DNA from 3 places in the Stomatohabitans albus genome. Region 1 is predicted to be linked to each of the others. Evidence: riboswitches for the same ligand, from Rfam matches in the RefSeq annotation. Region 1 holds a riboswitch; each other region holds the start of a gene.

Region 1 (5,725 bases):
GCCAATTTTGACTTTGCGTTCAGGGCACCAGGCATCGGGGGAGTAGAACCAAACACCCGCCTTCGTGAGGGCTTCACGATCAGCACCGCTATCGAAACCAATCACAATGTCCGGGGTGAGCGCAAGGAGCGACTCTGTAGACAAAAGTGCCCCACCACCTTCGGTTTTGCTGCCCTCAATGATGGGTACATCCTTCAAGGCTTCTAACACCTCTGGGCCGTACACATCCTTGGGTAATGGTTTACCCATCCCTACAACGGTGTCTTGAAGGCCCATCTCCCAGAGGAATGACATCGCATCATCACCCATCGTGATAACCCGTGCTGGCGCCTTATCAATATTCAATTCTTGTGTGCAACTCAAGACAATATTCGTGCCGTCCGCTGCACTGGTGCTCTCGGTATCAGAGGCAGCATCAGTGGATTCACTTGCCGCTGGTTCGCTTGTAGGCGCTGTTGTGGCAGACGGAGTGTCGCTGCCATTTGGAGTTGGTGCAGTACATGCCGCCAAGGTGCCTAAACACAACGCAGCAGTAAGGGCTTTGATAAGAATGGAATGTTTCATACGTTTCTCGCTCTTAATCAAGGGTTAGAACTCAAGAACCGAGCAGTTCGCTGAGTTTTTCAACACCGCGCACCGATACTGGTGAAGGCGGGTCAGTCAAGCGGAACGGCATCGCGAAGACGCGATCGTTTTTCACCGCATCAAGTTGATCTGCCCCAGGCAAGCTAGCAAAAGTCTGCTTCACTGTTTCAGGGGTACCGAGGATGAAGAACAGCACGATGGTGTTCGGGTTCTTTTCCAACACCGTTTCCATCGACATACCTTCAATGAGGCGCTCGGGATTATCGCCGTACACATTGTCGAATCCGACGGCATCAAAGATGGGTTGCACCATTGATGCGTTGCCATAGCCCCAGAACTCTTCGGTGCCTTCATCGATATAGATACCTGCGGCACTAACGCGTTCATCGGGAGCTTTTTCGCGCACAGCTTTAATTTTCTGATCCAGTCGGTCAACAAGCTGCTTGCCAGCCTCAGGATCATTCATAATTTTGGCGAATTTAAGCGATTCCTTCTTCGCATCCTCAAAGGAAGCAGGCTTTCGTTCAAGTTCACTGCAGTACTGGTCGGGCACATACATATTGATGCCTGACTTCTTTAATGCCTCACTATCAGCGGCATTCGTGGTTCCAATAACCAGGTCGGGGTGCACTTCTAAAATCTTTTCCAGTGAGACATTGACCCCACCGCCCTCAGTTTTCGTGCCTTCGAGGAGCGGAATGCGCTCAAGCTGGGCATACACCTCATCGTCATAGATACCTGGTGTGGCTGCTTGGCTCATCGCCACGACGCGATCCATCTTTCCTAGTTCGGAAAGGAACGGAACCCCAATGTCATAGAGCAGCACAATGCGCTCAGGTGCCTTTTCAAAGGTCAACTCCTCCGTACAGCTCATCACGGTGTATGGGCCCGTTTCAGGAGTGAGTCCCGCGTCCCCACCTCCTGCTGCAGAGGTTGATGATTCCGTTGCCGCCGGTGTTGTCGTTTCGGCAGAGGACTCAGCCGTAGGGGCGCTGGACTGAACCGGTTGTGGTGCCGGTGCCGTGCATGCGGCAAGCGCCCCCGCACACAATGCGGCCATGAGGCTATTTTTTACAAAAGTTACGTTCATCACACTCGACCTTCGGTTACGAACCAAGCAGTTCATTCAGTTTTTCGACACCCTCAATCGTGTTCGGTGTGGGTGGGTCGGTGTACACAAAAGGCAGGGCGTACACCTTGTTGTTCTTCACTGCATCTAAATCTTGAGCTCCCGGTAAGGCGACAAACGCTTGTTTCAGTGCTTCCGGGTCATCACGTTGGTAGAGCAACACCACCGTGCCTGGGTTTTCAGTCAAAATGGCTTCAATGGCCGTATCACGGATAATCCGTTCATCGCGATTGGCATACACATTTTCAAGGCCAACCGCTTCAAACATCGGCTGAACCATAGAGCCGTTGCCATAGGCCGTATACGTCGTTTTGCCTTGTGAGGCATATAACGCCATCCCGGTTCCGCGAGGTGTTGCATTCATTGACTTGATCTCAGCTACACGCGCATTCATTCGCTTGATCAATGCTTCGCCCTCATCAGCGACATCAAATATTGCGGCGTACTTGCGCACCTCATCGTTAATATCATGGAAAATCGCGTGGCTGGTCTTAACGTCCGGGCACCAGGCATCGGGTGAGTAGAACGGCACACCAGCTTGAGTTAATGCCGCTCGGTCAGCCCCTGAGTCGTATCCAACAACTAAATCTGGATTGGCCGCCAGTAAGGTTTCGGTGGATACCTGGCTGCCACCCGTAGCGTTCTCTACATGATCAAGCAGAGGAATAGACGAGAGCTTGGCCATGAGCTCATCGCTGTAGATCCCTTCGGGAATCGGTTCCCCTAAGGCAACAACCTTGTCAAGCAAGCCCATCTCATTCATAAACGGGATTGAGTCGTCACCGAGCAATACAACACGTTCAGGTGCACGGTCAAAGGTCAACGTCTGTGTACAACTCATCACCTTGATGGCCGGTTCATTGGCTACTGCTGGTGAACCGGAGGTCCCTGGAGCGGGTGTAGCGGTTGAAGAGGAAACAGAAGCCGGTTGCGTCGTGCTACACGCGGAGAGGCTGACGCACCCAATGAGGGTGAATGCTACAAGTGAATAGCGAGCCAACACGTTCCTTTCCTCCGTCTCTAAAACTTGGCTGTACTGGTTGTTTGGCTTACAACGGGGTCTTACTTTTATGCAACAGCATCAGTAGGAATGGGGCACCTACGGAGCCTGTGATTACGCCGATTGGAAGTTCAACTGGTGATAAGGCAACCCGGGCAATGGAGTCAGCCGCCACAAGGAAGGCAGAGCCCAATAGGACACACCCGAGGGTGACCATGCGTTGGGCGCGGCCAAGGAGACCGCGCACCAAGTGGGGGACAACCAGGCCAACAAACCCGATCCCACCTGAGGCGCTAACCACAATCCCAACGCCGATCGAAACCACAATGAGGAGCCCAATGCGGACAGCATTAGGGTTAATGCCCACCGCCTGGGCTGCCTCATCACCGCCACCAAGCGCGTCAAGCGCTGGCCCGAAATACGCAACTACCAGACACACAAAGAGTGCCGCTAGTGCGCAAATCATGGCATCTTGCCAACTGGCTCGAGCGAGAGAGCCAAGCATCCAAAACAACACAGAACGTGCAGTTTCAGGGTTGTCGGCACTGAATACCAGCATGTTTGTTATCGCGGTAAACCCATACCCCACGGCCAACCCTGAGAGGATGAGCTTGGCGGGTGAGGGTCGGCGCCCCGCGAATAACAAGGTGGCAAGGGTTGCCACCAATGCGCCGAAAAAGGCAAAGACCGGGAGCGTCATGACGCCCAACCATGTTGTGCCCAACACCAACACAACAAAGGCGGCCCCTGTTGACGCCCCCGAGCTAAGCCCCAATGTGTAGGGGTCTGCAAGCGGGTTGCGTACGACGACTTGCAAAACAGCACCACTCACGGCTAACACTGCTCCGGTGAAGAGGCCGGTTATGACTCGCGGCACCCTGGTTTCCCAGATAATTGCTGCAGTCAAATTCGGCCAGTCATACACCTGCTCAGTGCCAATGGTGTGGTTGCTGATAATGTCAAGCACCACCAAGGGGTGAACGGCTGCTGGCCCTACCCCGAATGCTGAGACAAGACTGATGATCAGCACCACCACAAGGGCGATGATGTACCAGAATTTGCTAATCGACGGTACGCGCACGACTCGCTACTTCTTTATTTGCTCGCTGAGCTTTTCAACACCAATCACCGAGGTTGGTGATGGTGGATCGGTAAAGACAAATGGCAAGGGATAAACCTTGTTTTCCTTCACCGCTTTAAGATCAGAAGCTCCTGGGCTCTTTAAGAAGGTGTCAAGTACGGCCTGCTCATCATTATCGTCATGCAACAAAATGATGTGGTCAGGGTTTTCCTCAAGAATCTTCTCAACGGCGATTTCCCCAATCAGACGATTCGGGTCGTTCGCATAGACGTTCTGCAACCCAACCGTTTCCATGATCGGGTGAATCATCGAGCCATTTCCGTAGGTGTAAAACACCGGGTCACCCGCAGTGACGTATAAGGCCATCGCTGACCCTAAATCAGCCGGGGCTGCGGCCTTAATGGCATCCACCTTTGACTGGAACTCATCAATCTTCTGTTTGGCTTCATCTTCTTTCCCGAAGATCTTCCCATACTTTTCATATTCCTTAGCCACAAGGTCAAAGGATGCAGGTACGGGTTTATAATCCGGGCAGAACTGATCGGAGGTGTACATAGGCACACCGGCACTGCGTAAAGCAGCCCGGTCAGCACCCGTGTCATAGGAGATAACCAGATCGGGGTTCTGATCTAGCAGTACTTCCGTTGAAACGGTTGCGCCGCCACCTTCAGGTACCGTGTGTTCAAGCTGAGGGATGGCGTTCAACGCCTTTTCGTCCTCGGCGTTGTACACACCTGGTGGAATATCCTCACCTCGCCCAATGACAGAATCCACAACGCCGAGACCCAGGAGATAGGCCGCCGGATCGTCGCCGACCATCACCACCCGCTTGGGCGGGGTGTCAAAGGTCAGTTCATCAGTGCAACTCATCACCTTGCCAGTCGCACTTGCGGTGGTTGCGTCACTTGAGGCTTCACTTGTTGAAGCTGATGCACTTGTTGGCTCCCCTGTGCTTGATGGCGATGCACTCTGATCCACAGGGGATGGGGTTGTGCACGCAGACAATGCAAGGGCAGCAAACAATGACAAAAGAACAGCAGAACGGTTCATGTATAAGAAAATCCTTATCTTCTTCACGAGAGCCGTTACGCGAGGCTCGAAGTTGTTTCCCGGTAGGTCTTCGGACTTCACATCAACCGGAACCGACGCCTTCCCATCAGATGACAGTGGCTTGTGTCGTTCCGTCCGTGTTACCGCTGCGCGTCAGTTCAGGATTTTCACCTGATTCCCTTGCATTGGAATGCGACCGGATAGACGTACGATACCCGATACCCCTGCGGTTCTGCAAATGCCTTTGGCCTGCATTTGCCCAGGTCTTAAGCAGATAGAGGGCTTGAATCGTAGGTATTTCCTGCAATTCCTTAATTCGAGATGCACAATGGTCGGTCCGCCTCAAACGAGGTGGATTCGTGGTGGGCTGGTATGTCCAGTTCGCCCCCAGCCACTTGGCTGGTCGTCACACGATTCATTAGAGGAGTACCCCGTGGCCAAAAAAGTAAATGGCTATATCAAACTCCAGATTCCCGCCGGTCAGGCAACCCCTGCCCCGCCCGTAGGTTCATCCTTGGGTCAGTACGGCGTGAACATCATGGAGTTCTGCAAAGCGTTCAACGAGAAGACTCAGCCAATGGCTGGGGACACGATTCCCGTTGTTATTACGGTTTATGAAGACCGTTCCTTTGACTTCATCACCAAGACCCCTCCGGCTGCGCAATTACTTATCAAGGCAGCCAAGATTGCAAAGGGCTCGGGTGAACCAAACCGCAACAAAGTTGGTGAAATCAAGCGTGAGCTTGTGCGTGGCATTGCAGAAACAAAAATGCCTGACTTGAATGCCAACGACCTAGATGCGGCCACCAAGATTATTGAAGGCACCGCCCGCTCAATGGGCCTGGTTGTCGTCGACTAATAACTGCGATGTGGGAGGGCG
Region 2 (5,725 bases), on a different contig from region 1:
GCTTTGACAAGATCACGAAGCTCAGACACTTTCCCGCGCCCGATGAAGGTTGCGACATCGGGGCGTTCACGGCGTTGGATTACGCGGCCAACGCTTTCCCCACCTGCGGTATTGAGCAACAACTCAAGTTCGTCCAGGCTGGCATCCACCATTGCACTGGTTTCCCCGGGTGCATGGAGGGCCACAAGGATTGCCTCGTCAACCTTCCGGAAGATCGCAACACCTTCTCGTGGTGCGTCATCACCGATACGCTCGGCCAGCAACCGACGGCGTTCGGCACGGCGCAGCTCTAAGCGACCTTCTTCTACCTCGCGGCGGAGTTCTTCTACTTCTTGGGCACGCAAGGAAGAAAGATCACTCACACAACATCCTTTCCGGGACTTTCAGTACATCACCAAGTATAGGGAGGTCCGACTGAAGGGGGCAAGGATCACACTGGCACTACCAATTGCACCCTCACCGCGTTCGCAATGGCCTGCACGCATCAGTCCCGGGCCAGATTCAGTTATGAACAGCGCATCAATACGATCCGCTGTCAATCGGTCGTGCCACTCCAAAGCACACGAAGCCGGTCATCTTCTTGTGTATTTGCCTCCACACGGAACACATCGGCCATATGCTGCGAGGTCAGGGTTGAGCGTGTGGTTCCGCCGTCAATACGCAGCCCTTGGTCGAGGATAACGACCTCATCACAGTACGCGGCCGCCATATCAAGGTCGTGGATCACAATAATCGTGGTCAACCCAAGGTCTCGAATAAGATTCAAAAACGAAATCTGATTGTTAAGGTCTAAGTGATTGGTTGGCTCGTCAAGGCCGAGAATCTGCGGTTCCTGGGCAAGGGCCCTTGCCAGATGCACCCGCTGTCGTTCCCCACCAGACAAGCCGTTCCATGTGCGATCAGCGAGGTGGGCGAGTTTCACCGTTTGCAAACTCTTATCAATAATGGCCGAGGTTTCTTCGCCTTTGGTTGTCCATTGGTTTGAGTGAGGAATACGCCCAAGCGCAACCACCTGACGCACCGTCAAGTCCACATCGGCATGCTGATGTTGTTCAACATACGCAATGACTTTGGCCCGATCCTTAGGCCCGATGCGATGAATGTTACGTCCATTCAGGCGAACCTTGCCTTTTGTAGGCATCAAAGTGCCACACATTGCACGCAGCAACGTTGTTTTCCCGGCTCCGTTGGGGCCAAGTAAGCCAGTGATTTTGCCTACTGGCACATCAACAGAAACATCGGTCAAGATGCGGGTTGAGCCAATGGTCACATGGATGCCTTCGGCATGCCAGCTCTCGATTGGTTGGGAAACATCGTACGGTTTAGGTCTGAGTGTAAATACACCTGCCATCAGGGTCGCCCGCCTCTCCGCCATATCAACCATGCCAATAAGGGTGCGCCAACCACTGCGGTGACTACACCGACTGGAATCTCCCTACTGGGTACCAGCGCTCGTGACGCGGTATCAGACCACAGCATAAAAAGGGCACCTAAAAGTGGGCTGAGTACCATGATGGCAGCATATTGCCCGCCAAAGATCATACGCACGATATGGGGGATAATCAGCCCAATAAAGCCGATGGGACCAACCGTTGCCACCGTCACTGAGGCCACAAGGGCCGAGCCAATAAGCACAACCGAACGGGTCCGCTCAACATTGATGCCCAGTGATGCTGCAGAGGTATCGCCTAGTGCCATGGCGTCCAAAGGCTTGATCAGCCATATACCGGCAATAGCAGAGATGATCCCTACACCGATGGTGATCACCGCGTCACCCCAGCGCACCCCGGCGAACGATCCCATCGTCCAGTTCAATACCGCAACGGCTGCATCTTTGGTTGCAAACACCATGATGGCGAGCGATACATAGGCCGCACAGAGCTGCCCGACAACCACACCAGCCAAGATTGTGCGCGTTCCAGAGGCTTCCATAAGCCGGCCACCTACTAAGAGCATGACCATGCCCAAGGCACCAAGGCCTCCAAGTAGTGCCGCGACAAACATCACGATTTTCATTGGTCCGGCCCCTTGCCCGACCCCAAAGACAATAACCGTAACTGCGCCCACACTAGCGCCTGAGGAAATACCGAGCAGGTATGGATCAGCCAGAATATTGCGGGTGACCCGCTGCAAACCGGCACCTGCGACGGCCAAAATGGACCCAACCGCGAGGGCAGCCACAATGCGTGGGGCTCTCAGTTCCCACACAATCTGTTCATACAGCTGGTCGCTTGGTGCACCAGCATTCAACCCGAGGTGACCCGCAATAACCGTGATCACCTCATGGGTGGGGAGGCTTACCGACCCTACCCCTAGTGCCAAGATGGCACTAACGATAAGGGCCGCGATTAGGCCGGCGATAACCACCAGCCGTTTCATGGTTACTTCGATTCGCTCAGTTGCTTGTCAAGGCTTTCAACGCCATCAACAAGGGTGACACCCGGCGTGGTCTGGCTGAAGGGAAGCGTTACAAACTTATCTTCTTTAACGGCACGGAGTTCTTTCAACACCGGATCCGCTTTGGCGTGTTCGATCTTGCTTTGTGCAGTATCCCAGCTTGCGTCTGCGAGCACGATCCAGTCGGGATCTGCGGCAACAAAGTTTTCCCAAGTGCCATTAAACCAGTTGGATTGTTCGCTCTTGAAGGCATTTTCGAGGCCCACGGCATCCATCAGTAATTGTGGACCACCAGTACCACCGGCAACGAAGGGAGCATCGGTCTTTCCGCTGTCCCACCACACGACTTTGGCACCCTTTCCAGCCTTATTATCCTTGACCTTATCAAGGGTGGCGGTCATATCCTTCACCAGCATTTCACCCTTTTCGTTCTGGCCAAAAATCTTGGCAATATCCATGATTTGGTCGTTGACCCGTTCCCAACTGGCAGGTTGGTCCTTATCTTGATCGCAGCCAAAATCACTGACATAGGTATTGATGCCATCGTCCTTTAAGGCTGGACGTTCTTTGTTATTTTTCTCACTAAAAGCTGACTGGTAGGAGGCGTACGCGAAGTCTGGTTTTGCTGCTAAGAACTGTTCAAATGTCGGATACTTTTCAGCGATAACAGGAACCTGATCATAGGCGGCCTTGAAGCGATCGGAAATAGCGGTGTCGTCAAGGTAGGCCGTGCCTGCCATCTGCTTTTCTAAGCCCAATGCCAGCATCACTTCGGTGGCACCTTGGTTCATCGTGATAGCCCGTTCAGGAGCCTTCTCGTATGTAATGCTCAGACCGCAGTTTTCAATCGTGACTGGATAAGCCGCCGCAGTTGTCGCTGATGACTCACTTGCTTCAGCCGTTTCACTCATATCGGCTGATGCAGATGCACTCGCTTCGGTGGTCGGAGCTGCACTTGCAGATTCACTCCCAGAAGGTGCCGCATTTGAACTGCATGCTGCCAGGAGTACAGCAAATGGAAGTGTGGCTAATGCCCAACGTTTAGTCATGGTATGACCTTTCTTTATCGTTATGATATTGGATGTTATTGGAAATAATTGTTTTTACTTTGGATGCCGTGCTATCGAGATCATCTGGGTCTCCACGCATCCATGTCTGGTACGGCTGAACACATACGACAGGTGCGTGATTGCACGGGTACAGGCAGCCGGTCAGCGCGATCAAACAATCTTCGGCGATACCCGCATCGTTAAGGTGGCTATACAAATGGTCAGCAACCTCACGTGCTCCCTTGGCGAGACACCGTGGACCTTGGCAAATGAGAAGATGGGCTTTATGGGGCGGTGGTTCTTCCCATGTTGGGTTTTCTAGCCCAGCCTCTGCACCGGTAACTGGCCGTACCTTGGCACGCCGGGCGAGAGCGATCTGTTGGGCATCACAGTCATGCACCAACTCGGTGCTTACATAGACCGGGGTATCAGGATGGCTTCGCAGCCAATGTCCGGCAACCCGCTTCAACCATGAACGGGCAGGCCCACTCCCTGTTCGGGTGTACCCAATGAGGTGAATGGGGCGAACAGGATTGGCCACAACGAGTTCATCGAGCACACTGACCAATGTAGGCCGTCCACTTTGCAAGGCCGCAACACGCAAACCATAGGGTTGGACGACCTTGTACAGCTCCACAAGGTCGAGCGCATCAGTGTGCGCAAGTGCGACCACAACGACGGCAGCATGGGCAAGCGCAGCGTCGCGGGCAGATTTAATTGGTGTTGCGATAGAAGTTTTCCTTAGAACACGTGTCCATAACGCGGAACACGGCGGACGGTCGAACCTGGTCGGTCTTCGGACTTGGCCTTCCCGTTTCCATCGCCTTCCCAACCGAAGTCAGTGGCGTGTGATGAAACAAAAGCGTTACCGCTGCGCGTCAGTTCTGGATTTGCACCAGATTCCCGTAACACCAGTTCGTCGAACGAGCCTAGCCATCTAAGTGGGGATACGTCAAATCATTCTCAGATGCAACTAGCCCGACCAAGCGGTTGTTTGTGGCCAAGTCGGTGTACCGTCATTGCGCGTTATGGCGTTACGAAGCCGATTCGAGTTGCGCTGCAAGGCGTTGAGCACCATCAACCATTGTGACGCCAGGAGTTGTTTCGCTATAGGGAATAACGAGGTACTTCTCCTCTTGTACAGCCCGCAACCTATTAAGTGCAGGATCGTTCTTCAGATATTCTTTCTTCTGGTCAGCTGGACCCCAGGTTGCATCAATGAGCACAATCCAATCTGGATCTGCGGCAATGACATCTTCCCAGCTCCCGTTAAACCAGTTTTTCTGTTGGTCAGCAAACGCGTTGGTAAGCCCAACCGCATCCAGAATTAGTTGTGGACCGCCAGTACCACCACCAAGGAATGGCTTATCCGTCTCGTTATCCCACCACACCGCCGTTGCGCCATTGCCTACGTTTTGGGCACGGAGTTCATCAAGCTTTTGTTTCTGGGTGGTTCGTAGTGCGGTGGCACGCTCGGGCACCCCAAAGATTGCAGCAATTTCGTCGAGTTGCCGCCAAATATCTTCCCATGTTGTTATTGTCCCCTGTTCACAGTCATCCTCGGTGACGTACGTCCGGATGCCGTCAGCCAGCAGGTCTTCACGTGCCTTGGTGAACTTGTCGCTAAAGACACCGCCGTATGAGGCATAGGCAAAGTCTGGTCGAGCTGCAAGAAACTGTTCGAGGTTCGGCCACTTTTCGTTGATGATGGGAATGTTGTTATAGGCCTCAGCAAACCGTGGACTCACCTGAAGGTCATCCCAGTAGGCGGTGCCAACCATCTTGTCTTGGAGCTCCAAAGACAGCATGACTTCTGTGGACCCTTGGTTCAGCGACACCGCTCGTTCTGGGGATTGCTCATAGGTCATACTGATGCCACAGTTTTCTATGGTGACAGGGTAGCCATCGGCCACTGCACCAGAGCCGGTGGTACTCGGCGCATCTGATGGGGAATCTGCGGTTGAAACTGATGGTGTGGCACTTGAACTGCCCTCACTGGGTACTGGCGGGTTTGCGGCACAGGCGGCCAAACTTAGGGATATAGCCAGGCCGACAAGGCCAGTACGGTGCATGCAAGGGATTGGCATAACGCTCCTTAGGGATGAGGCTTAGCGGTATTGGCTTTCTCACCCTAGGGAATGTTGCAAGAACGTTGCAATTTATACAAGCCCAATTCAATGGCGTATGAACCAGCTCCAGAACGGCTGGCCGACCTACTTACCAGGTGCCAGAGAATACTGAAACGGCCGGCCCGGTCATCATGAGTGGAGCATTGTCCT
Region 3 (5,725 bases), 610 kb from region 1:
TAACGACTACCTGGATTTGTGCATGCATATTTTCTTCAAACGACTTGTACCACGCACGATTGCCGCAATTATTGATGGGGCTTTACTTTATGTGATCGTTCCACATCTTTTGGATTGGTTTCTTAACCCCATCTTCTACTGGACGTGTCACCCATGAACAAGAACAGGTTTCAACATGTAACCAAAGAACGCATCATCGGTTTGGTTATCGCTATCGTTGTCCTGCTGATCATTATCTGGTTCATTGTCCCCCGAGGTGGTCCTGTCCCAGATATTCTCCCCCCGAGCGATCCCGTCCCAGCGTCCTCATAACACCAGAGTGCAACAACAACGGACCAACCGATTGGTTGGTCCGTATTTGATTCACCTTTGTGGCAAGTGAATAGGCAACTTACTTCTTGGGCAGCTTATCCAGGCCCGGCATATCAGCAGGCATATCGAGCTGCGTTTACACATCCGATGCGGGAGCCAAGTTGTATCGCTCCAATGCTTTGCGAACGCACAAGGGGTTGAGGGCATCGTCATTATCGGTGGTGATGGCTCACAGACCGGTGGGCAGAAATTAGCCGAAGAACACAACTTCCACGTCATCGGTATTCCGGGCACCATCGACAACGATTTGTCAGGCACTGACTTCACTATTGGATTTGACACTGCGGTCAATACCGCGATGGAGGCGATCAATACAATCCGCGACTTTTCTTTGCCATCAAAAGTTAGCCCTACCCTTAAACCGTTTGACGCTCCTGCGATACGAGTGGCTTAATAGTGCTGTTTCTGTTTGATGCAGGTTGATGAGTGCATCATGAAGTCACATTTCTCATTACGTTGAACGACCGTTAGGAACGAGCGTTGTCACACACTAATCACCAGCCCCCCCCCGAAAAGACTAAGATACTGAACCTTAAGGCACTGTTTGGAGAGCTCTTCTTTCTTATCCCAATGGGGATGGGACTGTTTGCTTGCAAGGTGTTCAGTTCGCATTTGCTTGAATTCAACATTTACACCTGGCCAGGGAGATTTATCTGCCCGTCGTAATGACTACCTGGGTTTGCGCATGCATATTTTCTTCAAACGACTTGTACCACGCACGATTGCCGCAATTGTTGATGGGGCTTTACTTTATGTAATCGTTCCACATCTTTTGGATTGGTTTCTTAACCCCATCTTCTTCTGGATGTGTTACCCATGAACAAGAACAGGTTTCAACATGTAACCAAAGAACGCATCATCGGTTTGGTTATCGCTATCGTTGTCCTGCTGATCATTATCTGGTTCATTGTCCCCCGAGGTGGTCCTGTCCCAGATATTCTCCCCCCGAGCGATCCCGTCCCAGCGTCCTCATAACACCAGAGTGCAACAACAACGGACCAACCGATTGGTTGGTCCGTTATTGATTCACCTTTGTGGCAAGTGAATAGGCAACTTACTTCTTGGGCAGCTTATCCAGGCCCGGCATATCAGCAGGCATATCAAGTTGAGGCGTAATATCCGATGCGGGTGCCAAGTTGTATTGCTCCAATGCTTTGCGCAGGTATTCAGCCGCATCGATATTCATTGGACTTTCCGTCCATAGGGCATAGGGCAGGTTAACAAACCGTTCTTCCTTTACCGCGGCCATATCCTTGGTAATCGGGTGCGTCTTGAGAATCTGGATTTTTTCGTCGTAGGTCTGGCCCGGGTATTCAACGAATGCAAAAACATCAGGCTCATTCGCGGCCAGCTTTTCCCAGGTCACCGTTGTCCAGGTGTCCTCAACATCCTCAGTCGCATTAACACCACCAGCCGTCTTGATAATGGCATTGGGTGCGCCAAAGGAACCACTCGAAAAGATCGTGTCTTTGGCTGAGTCAAAGAGGAATACCACGGGGGTTTTTTCAGGCTTTGCGGCATCATCAAGTTTCTTGAGCCGCATATCTAAATCGTCAACCACCGTCTTAGCGGTATCGCTATGGCCCGTGATCGTACCCAAGTTATTCAAGTCAACACGAACCGCTTCCCACGGGTCGATAATACCCCGCTTGGTGGTGCCTTCTTGACGGCAAGATTCGGTGAGGATATAGGACGGGATGTCTTTCTCCTTGAGAATATCGGGCGTTAAGTTATTCCCCTCTGAGAAGCCATAATTCCACCCAGCAACCATCAGGTCAGGATCGGCGGCAATAATGGATTCCAGCGTCGGGTATTTCTCGGCTACCACGTTAAGCCCGTCGACGACATCGCCAAACTTTTGCTTCAATACGGCCTTATCACGTTGGAGGCTACTCACTGCAGTGATTTCATCGGCAGCCCCTACCGCTAGTGCCAACGAGATGATGTTGCCATCATTGACATACATCTTTGTCGCCTGTTTTGGCAACATCAGTTCCTCACCACAGTTGGTAACCGTAACCGGACCATCGCTCTGTGATGCGTTGGCGACATCGGTTGACGCTGAAGGTGAAGCGTCGTCCGCTGCAGCCGTTGATTCAGCGGCACTGGCCGTAGATGAGGTATCAGCTGGTGCAGATGGTGAGTCGGACGGGGTAGTACAAGCACTCAAGGCCAGTACTGACATGCTCAGCAAGGCAGCGACCTTAATAGATGGCGAGGTAATCATTGTTTTTCCTTTAGTTGTCTTCAGTGTGTACAGTTCGTTCGGTGAGCCCATCAATAACGAGGTGGGAAACCCCATGTTCATTGGGCGGTATTTGCCGTGAGATGACATCGAATGCGGCATCAAGATTGTGGGTGGTCATCGTTGATTCGGGCGAGCCAGCTGAAAGGGTTTTGCCATCAGAAAGAATCACAATGCGGTCAAACCACCCCATCGCCAGGTCAAGGTCATGAATCGTGGCGATGATCGTGCGCCCACTTTCTCGCATCGTTTGCAGGAGATGAATTTGATGGTGCACATCCAAGTGATTGGTCGGCTCGTCAAGCAAGAGCAGATCGGTGCCTTGTGCGAATCCTTTGGCCAGCATGGCCCGTCGCCGTTCACCGCCGGAGAGCTGCCTGCACTCACGATCAGCGAGGTGTGTCAACCCCACAAGTTCTAGGCATGTCGCAATAATCTTTTTCTCTTCTTTGCCACCCACCTGCCAGGGCATCATATGAGGCAACCGACCGAGAGAAATCATCTCGGTGAGGGTCAAATCTTCAGGGGCAGCTTCTTCCTGGGCGACAAAGGCCAACATGCGCGCCCGAGCACGGGGGGACACGGTGGCAATATCAACATCGTCGATAAGGACCCGACCGCTTGTTGCCGGGTTAATGCCGGCCAGCACCCGCATCAGGGTGGACTTGCCAACCCCGTTGACCCCAACGATGGCCGTCATCGTATGTGGTTCGACGTGGAGATTGATATCGGTGACAATCTCTCGTTGCCCAATACTGCACGTGAGTGATTCAGCTACAAGGTGGGTCATGATGCGCCTCCAAATCCATAGCTTCGCCTACCCATCACAAATAAGAAGACAGGTGCACCGATAATCCCGGTGACCACCCCGAGCGGTACTTCTGCGGGTGCGGCAACGACACGTGAAACGACATCCACCCACAACAGGAAGAATCCACCGAAGGCGGCGGCCAGAGGAAGTAACCGTCGGTGTAAAGATCCGACCACCATGCGACAGAGGTGAGGAATGACGAGTCCAACGAACCCGATCCCACCTGAAACGGCGACGAGGACCCCAACAAGGACTGCGAGCAAAATAAAGAGGCCTTGTCGAAGCCGGTTGACCGGGATACCGAGGGAGGCTGCAGCGTCAGGCCCCCAAGCCAGTGCGTCGAGCCAGTTGTGACCGAGGATGAAGAGCAAGAAACAGAGGATCACCGTTGCGGTAGGGATAGCCAATTTGTCCCATTGAGCTCCAGAAACGCTCCCAAGGAGCCAAAAAAGTACGGATTGGGCTGCCCGAGGGTCAGGGCCTTTGAACACAAGAAAACTTGCGATCGCCGAAAACGCAGCGGATAGGACAACGCCTGAGAGCACCAATCGAATGGGCGTGAGACCGCCTTGGGCAAGCGCAACCATATATACGGAAAGGGCTGCAGCTATAGACCCAAGGAGTGCACCCACTGAAATAGCCCACAATCCAAAGCCCGAGAAAATGCCGAACGTAATCACTGCCGTTGCCCCGACCGAAGCGCCGGCAGAGACACCGAGGAGATAGGGGTCAGCAAGGGGGTTGCGGACCAGGGTTTGCATGCCACAGCCAGCCAAGCCTAGGCCTGCACCGACAACCACAGAAAGAATGGCACGCGGGAACCGCAGTTCCCACACGATTGATTCAACTGTTTTGTCTTGACTCTCTACCCCTGTTAGGTGACTACGGACTACATCCCATACGGCATCACTATCAAGTGGTTCAGATCCGATATTGACGGAGTAAACGACGCTGACCGCAGTCATTGCAAGAATAATGAGGGCAAGCACCAACGCGTATCGCTTTGCTGCTCCCTGAATTGCCTTCCTTGGGTTCAAGGGAATGCTCCAAATGCCTCGAGCCTGTACGCGAGGCTCTGGGTTGATATGTCAATGAAGTTGTGGTGTCCGGACTCCGGCTTTTGCGTATTTGCGACCTTCCCAGGGTTTCCCAGTGGCATTTCACAAATATGTAACCGTTACCGTTGCGCGCCAGTCCCGGATTTGCACCGGGTTCCCGTACCCAACGAATGGGTAGCTCAACTTCGGTGAAGAACATTAGCACCTTTGCGGGTCCAACTCACATTACTGCAACCCAAAGCAATCCAGCCCATTAGAACCAAGCTCTATTGCTACCTATGGTTCACCTTGATGGATTGGTCGTTACGATGTTTGGCATCCTGCTGAATCGGTTTGATTGTGCCAGACCTCGGCCCGTCCAAGGAGAACGCAATGAAGGCAAACCGAACAGTTTGCCTTCATGAATGATGAGTTATCCGTACAGTTAGGCCGTTGCGGCGGCGATGGCCGCGTCATAATCAGGTTCTTGAGCGATTTCTTCGACAAGCTGGCTGTACACAACCTTGCCGTCTTTAACAACGACAACGCTACGGGCCGCAAAATTTTCGAGCGGACCATCAACCATCAATGCACCCAGGTTGGCAAGGCCGTCACGATTACGGGCAAATGACCCAAACGTGACCCCTTCAATATTGTTGTCTGCTGCAAACCGTTCTTGCGCAAATGGTGTATCTACACTCAAATTGATAACACTTAAATCTTCTTCTTTGGCACGGCTAGAAAAGGTCTCAACGCTTGTTGCACACACTCCGGTGTCGATGGACGGAAAAATATTCAAAATGACGGTGCCAGAAGAAACTTCATTTGCCTGGATTTCATCCAGCGTGCCCGTAACCACCTTGACTTCTGGCATTACTGCACCTGCGGCAATAAAGTCAGCATTCGTATTGACGGGTGTTCCCCGGAACGTAAGTGAAGCCATGTGCATTCCTTTCTGAATGACGAATAGAGCCGTTATGCTCAATTGGTAGCTTAATCTGTTTTCTCTTAGGCGTTTAAGTGGACAAGAATCGTTCACTACGGGTAGCTTTTCCTACCTAACCATGAGCAAGAGGCATACAACAGATTGGTGGCATAGTGCAGGTAACGGGGCGATACACGCCGCATAGCCGCGGCTTTGGGTTCGTAGATGTTGAAGGCGGTCATGCCGTCGTTGTAGATGACACCGGCCAGCGCCATGAGCTGACGAGTGTCTTTGTTCCTCCCGCTGTTGGGAGTGGCTGGATTGACGGCGATGTG

The links. A riboswitch is a leader RNA that binds a small molecule or an ion and turns the genes downstream of it on or off. The one in region 1 is predicted to bind cobalamin.
Region 2: another riboswitch for cobalamin. It lies ahead of VCU37_RS09025 ((2Fe-2S) ferredoxin domain-containing protein); the one in region 1 lies ahead of VCU37_RS04140 (ABC transporter substrate-binding protein).
Region 3: another riboswitch for cobalamin. It lies ahead of VCU37_RS01225 (FecCD family ABC transporter permease); the one in region 1 lies ahead of VCU37_RS04140 (ABC transporter substrate-binding protein).

The regions. Positions count from the first base shown of each region.
Region 1 covers NZ_JAYKKE010000001.1:909,189-914,913, forward strand. The annotation lists gene VCU37_RS04120 (ABC transporter substrate-binding protein) at 1-564, opposite strand, end outside; gene VCU37_RS04125 (ABC transporter substrate-binding protein) at 596-1,675, opposite strand; gene VCU37_RS04130 (ABC transporter substrate-binding protein) at 1,692-2,714, opposite strand; gene VCU37_RS04135 (FecCD family ABC transporter permease) at 2,764-3,795, opposite strand; gene VCU37_RS04140 (ABC transporter substrate-binding protein) at 3,802-4,845, opposite strand; cobalamin riboswitch at 4,890-5,059, opposite strand; gene rplK (50S ribosomal protein L11) at 5,279-5,704, shown strand.
Region 2 covers NZ_JAYKKE010000004.1:57,031-62,755, forward strand. The annotation lists gene hflX (GTPase HflX) at 1-362, opposite strand, end outside; gene VCU37_RS09010 (ABC transporter ATP-binding protein) at 536-1,270, opposite strand; gene VCU37_RS09015 (FecCD family ABC transporter permease) at 1,351-2,379, opposite strand; gene VCU37_RS09020 (ABC transporter substrate-binding protein) at 2,382-3,446, opposite strand; gene VCU37_RS09025 ((2Fe-2S) ferredoxin domain-containing protein) at 3,439-4,119, opposite strand; cobalamin riboswitch at 4,217-4,390, opposite strand; gene VCU37_RS09030 (ABC transporter substrate-binding protein) at 4,481-5,533, opposite strand; gene dapF (diaminopimelate epimerase) at 5,664-5,725, opposite strand, start outside.
Region 3 covers NZ_JAYKKE010000001.1:299,154-304,878, forward strand. The annotation lists gene VCU37_RS01200 (hypothetical protein) at 154-312, shown strand; partial or broken gene VCU37_RS01205 (6-phosphofructokinase) at 506-703, shown strand; gene VCU37_RS01210 (hypothetical protein) at 1,189-1,347, shown strand; gene VCU37_RS01215 (ABC transporter substrate-binding protein) at 1,427-2,599, opposite strand; gene VCU37_RS01220 (ABC transporter ATP-binding protein) at 2,610-3,407, opposite strand; gene VCU37_RS01225 (FecCD family ABC transporter permease) at 3,404-4,393, opposite strand; cobalamin riboswitch at 4,510-4,686, opposite strand; gene tpx (thiol peroxidase) at 4,911-5,408, opposite strand; gene VCU37_RS01235 (RNB domain-containing ribonuclease) at 5,564-5,725, shown strand, end outside.